DNA from 3 places in the Amycolatopsis umgeniensis genome. Region 3 is predicted to be linked to each of the others. Evidence: riboswitches for the same ligand, from Rfam matches in the RefSeq annotation. Region 3 holds a riboswitch; each other region holds the start of a gene.
What was found. Region 3 has a riboswitch for S-adenosylmethionine ahead of HDA45_RS14965 (ATP-binding cassette domain-containing protein). Riboswitches for the same ligand answer to the same signal wherever they lie in the genome.

Region 1 (2,258 bases), 1.5 Mb from region 3:
CCAACAAGGACACCCGGCTCCAGGAACGCGATCAGTTACTCGTCGTGACCACGTCCGACGCCCGTGACGCGGCCGAACGACGCCTCCGGGCCGTCGACCGGGCCGGACGCCTCGCCAGGTGGAAGGGCGAATCCGGCCAGTAGGTCACGAACCCGCACCAGCTGTTCGTCGGTTGATCTCAGAAAATTCTTCCCATTTGTACTCCTTTTGGATTACTTTCCCCGCAATCGACTCCATCGAATGGGTGAGTGTCACGGGGTGAGGAGTACACACGGTGACGAAACTTCCTGCACGGTTCGCCGGTCTGGGGGCCGCCGCTGTTCTCGTCGGGGTGGTTTTCTCCGCGCCGGCCGCGGCCGCGGGCGCGTTCCCGGCGTTCGGATTGCCGTTCGACACGGGCCAGTCGGTCTACTCGGCGGGGATCCACTCGGACAACGGGACCTCCGGTGTGAAGAACGCCATCGACTTCAGCCCGGGGGACAAGACCGTTCGTGCCCCGCTGGCGGGCACTGTCCGGATCCAGCACTGCGACGGCGGCGACTGGGTGACCGTCGACCACGACGGCGGCTGGCGCACCGGGTACTACCACATGGAGGGCATTTCGGTCACCGACGGCCAGCGGGTCGTCCCCGGCGACGCCCTCGGCCGGACCGGCAACGCGCTGCCCTGCGGTGGCAGCAGCACCGGCGCCCACGTGCACTTCACCCTGTGGACCTTGCCCACGGCCGCCGCCAAGGGCGGTGACTCGCGCGACTTCGGCGTCGGCGCGGGCAACTGGAACGGCATGTCGTACGACGAGGTCGCGACCAAGGTCGCCGAGGCCTACGGCGAGGCCGTCGACGGCAAGACCTTCGGCGGCTGGCGGTTCGCCGCGGGCACCGATCAGTACTCGGGGTCCGCGACCGAGGTCTCCTCGCGTTCCGTCATCCCGCTCCCCGGCCGATTCCGCGTCTGACCTCCCGTTGCCCGGCGCGGCGCGGCGCCGGGCAACGGTTCTCCTCGGCGACGGAACGCGTGACCGGCGTCTCAACATCCGGACAAGGGGTGGCTCGATCGCCGGTGCATCCGCTAACTTCGTCCGTAGGTCACGAGTGTCAGCGTCAAGCCCCGGCTAGCTGACCGGCAACCCTCCTTCCGCGGTGGGGTGCCCCGGGTGAGGACCTGGCGCGTCGCGTGGTGCGGCGGGCAAGCGCGGGATCCTCGTCGGGTCCCCAGGCCCGGAGGATGACGATGACTCTCGCTCTCGAACGCACCAGCACCCCCGCCTCTGTCGTGGAAACCGTTGCCACGCGGGAAATCCCGGCGGTCGCGTGTGCCGATCTGCGGGTCCCGCTGGTCACCGGCGGCGACATCGGCTACGCCAACCTCGACCACGCGGCGAGCGCTCCGTGTCTGGACAAGGTGCGCGACGCCGTCGACGAGTTCCTTCCCTGGTACGCCAGCGTCCACCGCGGCGCCGGGTTCGCCTCGCAGGTCTCCACCAAGCTCTACGAGCGCACGCGCGGAATCCTGCGGGACTTCGTCGACGCGCGGTCGACCGACACCGTCGTGTTCACCCGCAACACCACCGATTCCTTCAACCTTCTCGCCCGCAGCCTGCCGAAGCACACGTCGGTCGTCGTGTTCGACACCGAGCACCACGCCGCGCTGCTGCCGTGGAAGGGTCCGAACGTCCGTCGGGTTTCCACGCCGCGCACCCGCCTCGCCGCGGTGTCCGCTGTGGACGAAGCGCTCGCGGACTGCCCTCAGGGCCCGAGGCTGGTCGTCCTCACCGGCGCGTCCAACGTGACCGGGGAACTGTTGCCGGTCAAGGAGATCGCCGCCGTCGCGCGACGGCACGGCGCCCGGATCGCGCTCGACGCCGCGCAGCTCGCGCCGCACCGCGCGATCTCCTTGCGCAAACTGGACGTCGACTACATCGCGATCTCGGGACACAAGCTGTACGCGCCCTTCGGAGCCGGCGCGCTGATCGGTCGCGCCGACTGGCTGCGCGCCGCCCAGCCGTACCTCGCCGGCGGCGGCGCGACGAAGCTCGTCACGCGCGACTCCGAAGAGCTCGGTGTGGTCTGGAACGCCGGCGCCGAGCGGCACGAAGCCGGTTCCCCCAACACCGTCGGCGTCTACGCGCTCGGCGTCGCCTGCGAGACGCTGGCCGGGAACTGGGACGCGATCGTCGCCCACGAGGACGAGCTGCTGGCGCGGCTGCGTCGCGGTCTCGCCGGTGTCCCCGGTTTCGCCGAGCTGCGGCTGTTCGACGC
Region 2 (2,258 bases), 3.4 Mb from region 3:
GCTTGACCGGCTGGACGACGTCGTGGCCCGCGCGGAACGCCGCGGAGACGGGCGAGCAGCCGGTGGCCTGCGCGCCGAACACCTTGTACGGCGTCTCGTCGACGAGGCCGAGCTGGCCGAACTCACGGAAACCCTTGTCCACCTTGGTGAGCTGGGAACCGGAGGCGATCGGCACGACGATCTGGGAGGGAAGCCGCCAGCCGAGCTGTTCGGCGACCTCGAAGGCCAGCGTCTTGGAGCCTTCCGAGTAGTAGGGCCGGACGTTCACGTTGACGAACGCCCAGCTCTCCTGCTCGGCGGCGAGCTGGGTGGCGAGCCGGTTCACGTCGTCGTAGTTGCCGTCGACAGCGATGAGGTCGCCGTCGTACACGGCGGTGGTGAGGATCTTGGCGCGCTCGAGGGTCTTCGGGATCAGCACGACCGACCGCCAGCCGGCGCGCGCCGCTGCGGCGGCGACAGCGTTGGCCAGGTTGCCGGTCGACGGACAGGCGAGCACGTCGAACCCGAACTCGCGCGCGGCGGCCAGTGCGACGGCGACCACGCGGTCCTTGAACGAGTGGGTCGGGTTGCCGGTGTCGTCCTTGACCCAGACCTTCTTGACGCCCAACGCCTTCGCGAGCCTGTCGGCTTGGATGAGCCTGGTGGCGCCGGGTTCGGTGTTGGGGATTTCTTCGACGTTCGACGGAACGGGAAGGAGTTTCTTGTAGCGCCAGATGTTCTTCGGCCCGGCTTCGATGTCTTCGCGGCGGACGCGGCCGAAGTCGTAGGCGACCTCGAGCGGCGAGAAGTCCTCGGCGGAAACGAATTCGGGGGCGAGCGGCTGCCGGTGTCCCTCTTCCTTCGACACCAGTTCGACGGCCGGTCCGAGATCCGGGGTCTTGGTGGTGGAGGTCGTGCCGAGGGTTGCGGTCATCGCGAGGTTCCTTCCTCATCTGCCCCGCCATGGCGGGCCGGAATTGGCACCGTGTTCGTCAGCTACCCCGCGATCGCGGGATGACAGGCTGACGCCGGTTGCCGGGGCTTCATCGGGCCGTTCCCTCTGCCCCTCTGGATGAGCGGTATTCGATTGTCGGCACGCGAATGATCGCGTCGCCTCGCCAACACCGTACGACATGAGCCTCCGGTGGGGCCACCGTGCCCTGAACACATCACCGGACAAAGCACACGAGAGGACGAATGGCAGGATCGTGTCCGTGACGACGCAAGCTTCCGCCCCATCGCCGCTGGTCCTGGTTCTCGGTGAGGAAGAGCTGCTGATCGAACGCGCGGTCCGCGGCGCTTCGGACGCGGCCAAAGCGGCCGACCCGACGGCGGATCTCACCCGGATCCGGGTGTCGGACCTCACAGTGCCGGCGCTCGCGGAGATGGTCAGCCCCTCCCTGTTCGCCGAGGGCAGGGTGATCGTCCTCGAGTCCGCGCACGACATCTCGCAGGAGCTCTCCGACGGGGTGATGGCCTACGTCAAGGCGCCCGCCGAAGGCATCGTGCTCGTTGTCGTGCACAGCGGAGGTGGCCGGAGCAAGGCGGCGAAGGCGCTTCCCGGTGCGCTGAAGAAGGCCGGGGCCGAGGTCGTCGAGTGCCCGAAGCTGACCAAGGCCGCCGAGCGGGAATCCTTCGTCCGCAACGAGGTCCGGCGGGTCGGCGGAAAGATCGACGGTGCGGCCGTGCTCGCGCTGATCGACGCCGTCGGCTCGGATCTGCGGGAGTTGTCGTCGGCCGCGACCCAACTCGTCGCGGATGCCGGGGGAACTGTCGACGAACAGGCGGTCCGCCGCTACCACCGGGGCCGCGCGGATGTGAACGGGTTCGCCGTCGCCGAGAAGGCCGTCGCCGGCGACAAGGCTGCGGCGCTGGAGTCACTGCGCTGGGCGATGCAGCTGGGCGTTCCGCACGTGCTGGTCGCGGACGCTCTCGCCGACGCCGTCCGGACGATCGCGCGGGTGTCCGGCGCGGGCCGGGGGAACCCGAACCAGATGGCGGGCGAGCTGGGGATGCCGCCGTGGAAGGTGCGCAAGGCACAGGGGCAGTCGCGTGGCTGGGGGCAGGACGGTCTCGCCACCGCGATGCGGATCGTCGCCCGGCTCAACGCCGAGGTCAAAGGTGCCGCGGCCGACCCCGAGTACGCGTTGGAACGCGCCGTGCTCGAGGTCGTGGACGCCCACGGCACCAGTCACTGAACATGGCGAAGGCCCCGCCGACGCGAGTCGACGGGGCCTTCGAAAAGCCGATCAGAGAGAGTTCGCGCGCTTCGCGAGCGC
Region 3 (2,258 bases):
TGCTCGCGACCGGTGCCGAGGTCGTCGCGGTCGAGATCGACCCCGTGCTGGCCGGCCGCTTGCCGGAAACCGTGGCCGAACGAGGCGGGGCGGAAAGGCTTTCGGTCGTCGGAGCGGACGCTCTGCGGATCACGGCGGACGACCTGCCGCAACGTCCGACGGCGCTCGTCGCGAACCTCCCGTACAACGTCGCCGTTCCCGTCGTGCTCCACCTGCTCGCCGAACTGCCGTCGCTGACCAGCGGTCTCGTAATGGTCCAGACCGAGGTCGCGGACCGGATGGCGGCCGGCCCGGGAAGCCGGACCTACGGCGTGCCCAGCGTCAAGCTCGCGTGGTACGGCAAGGCGCGCAAGGTCGCCGCCGTGCCCCGCGCGGTGTTCTGGCCGGTTCCGAATGTGGACTCCGCGCTGGTCGCTTTCGAACGGGGCGACGACGTGGTGTCGTCGGTGAGCCGGGAGCGGTTGTTCGCGGTGGTCGATGCCGCCTTCTCGCAGCGGCGGAAGACTTTGCGCGCGGCATTGGCCTCCTGGGCCGGCTCCGCCGAACGCGCGGGGGAGTTGCTTGAGAAGGCGGGAATCGACCCCAAGACTCGCGGAGAGCAGTTGGACGTTCATCAGTTCGCCCGGATCGCCGCGGCGACCGACTGATCATCGGGCGGCCATGACCGTCTCGCAGGGTGGCATGGCGCCGCGTCAGGGAACGGTTTTCCACCTGTCGCAGGTGTGACCGGGGCCGCCCGGAAGCGAGTTGGTCAAGGTCAGCACGGACGCATAAATCCTCTTCTCGATCTGTACCGGCCTCGCCCCGTCTTAGCAGGCAGCGGCCCTGTTTCGGCGAGAGACCAGCTGCAGTCTTCTCATAATATGGACCGCAGTTCCTGTATGATGGACGCGACCAGACGTGTGATCTGCGCCTACGTGCTTGCTTTCATCCAGTGGGATCGGTTTTACTCAGTGAGCCATCCCGAGCGACTGAGAGACCTGGCTCGCCGAAGTCGCAGCAACCACCCTCCACAGGGCAGGTGCTACCGCCAGGACCGATGGAGGCTGTGCCTAATGAACAGGGTCACCCACCCGCTCCTGCTGACCAGGCGACGTGTAGTCGACGAAGGTCGCCGCACGGTAAGTGCGTGTCGACGCTCAACCGTTACTGCCTGAGTCTTTTCCCTTACCTCTGAAACCCGTCCGCTCTGGACGGGCACTCGGTGACGGTTGGCGCGCTCGAAAGAAGCAGCGCCCCATTTGCATGGAGCCCTTCGTGATCACTGTCGAAAACTTGTCCAAGTCCTTTCCCCTCAACGGAAATCCCGTCGTCGCCCTGCGCGATGTCAGCGTGGACATCCAAGCCGGCTCCCTGTTCGGAGTCGTCGGTCCGGCCGGCTCCGGCAAGTCGACCCTCGCTCGTTGCATCGGGCTTCAGGAGCGTCCTGACCGGGGCGTCGTCCGCCTAGACGGCCTCAACACCGGGACCCTGGACGGACGCCGTCTGCGGGAAATCCGCCGGCAGGTCGGTGTCGTGAGCACCAAGCCGGAGTTGCTCGCCGAGCGCACCATCGCCGGCAATATCGCGTCTCCTCTCGAACAACTCGGCCTCGACGGGCCGCAGCGTCGCAACCGGGTCGGCAACCTGCTCGATCTGGTCGGGCTCACGCCTCGAGCCGGGCAGCGGCCGGGTGAGCTGTCCGAGGGGCAGCTGCGCCGGGTCGCCATCGCCAAGGCGCTGGCCGCTGGACCGTCCGTGCTGCTGGCCGACGACCCGACAGCGGGTGTGCAGCCCGAGGAGTCCGGCGCGGTCCTGACCGTGCTCGACCGTGCGCGTGCCGAACTCGGGGTCACCGTGCTGCTCACCACTCCTGACGCCGGCGTGGTCCGCCGTGTCTGCGACGACGTCGCGTTCCTGGAGGCCGGGGCGATCATCGAACGCGGAACCGTGCTCGACCTGGTCTCGGACCCGAACAGCCGGACCGCGCAGGCGCTGCTGCCCTCGATCGAGACCGGACGGGCACAGGCCTCGAAGTACGATCGCGCGGTGGACGTCGTGCTCGTCGGGTTCGCGTCGGTCGGTGCGCTACTTCCTGAAGCGGCCGGTCGTTTCGACGTCGAGCTCGCCACCATCGGAGGCGGCCTGACCCGGATCGGCGACACGCCCGTCGGCCGATTCCGTCTCGGCGTGCGCGGTGAGCGCGCGGATGCCGCACTCGCCTGGATCGCCGAACGTGGCGGCCACGTGACCCACCCGGTCCGTGGACCGCAGGGCGT

Region 1: another riboswitch for S-adenosylmethionine. It lies ahead of HDA45_RS07645 (aminotransferase class V-fold PLP-dependent enzyme); the one in region 3 lies ahead of HDA45_RS14965 (ATP-binding cassette domain-containing protein).
Region 2: another riboswitch for S-adenosylmethionine. It lies ahead of thrC (threonine synthase); the one in region 3 lies ahead of HDA45_RS14965 (ATP-binding cassette domain-containing protein).

The regions. Positions count from the first base shown of each region.
Region 1 covers NZ_JACHMX010000001.1:1,741,515-1,743,772, reverse strand. Annotated here, with positions in the region: gene HDA45_RS07655 (potassium/proton antiporter) at 1-143, shown strand, start outside; gene HDA45_RS07650 (peptidoglycan DD-metalloendopeptidase family protein) at 275-955, shown strand; SAM riboswitch class IV at 1,084-1,198, shown strand; gene HDA45_RS07645 (aminotransferase class V-fold PLP-dependent enzyme) at 1,231-2,258, shown strand, end outside.
Region 2 covers NZ_JACHMX010000001.1:6,709,794-6,712,051, forward strand. Annotated here, with positions in the region: gene thrC (threonine synthase) at 1-913, opposite strand, end outside; SAM riboswitch class I at 926-1,058, opposite strand; gene holA (DNA polymerase III subunit delta) at 1,194-2,177, shown strand; gene rpsT (30S ribosomal protein S20) at 2,229-2,258, opposite strand, start outside.
Region 3 covers NZ_JACHMX010000001.1:3,273,952-3,276,209, reverse strand. Annotated here, with positions in the region: gene rsmA (16S rRNA (adenine(1518)-N(6)/adenine(1519)-N(6))-dimethyltransferase RsmA) at 1-647, shown strand, start outside; SAM riboswitch class I at 956-1,046, shown strand; gene HDA45_RS14965 (ATP-binding cassette domain-containing protein) at 1,258-2,258, shown strand, end outside.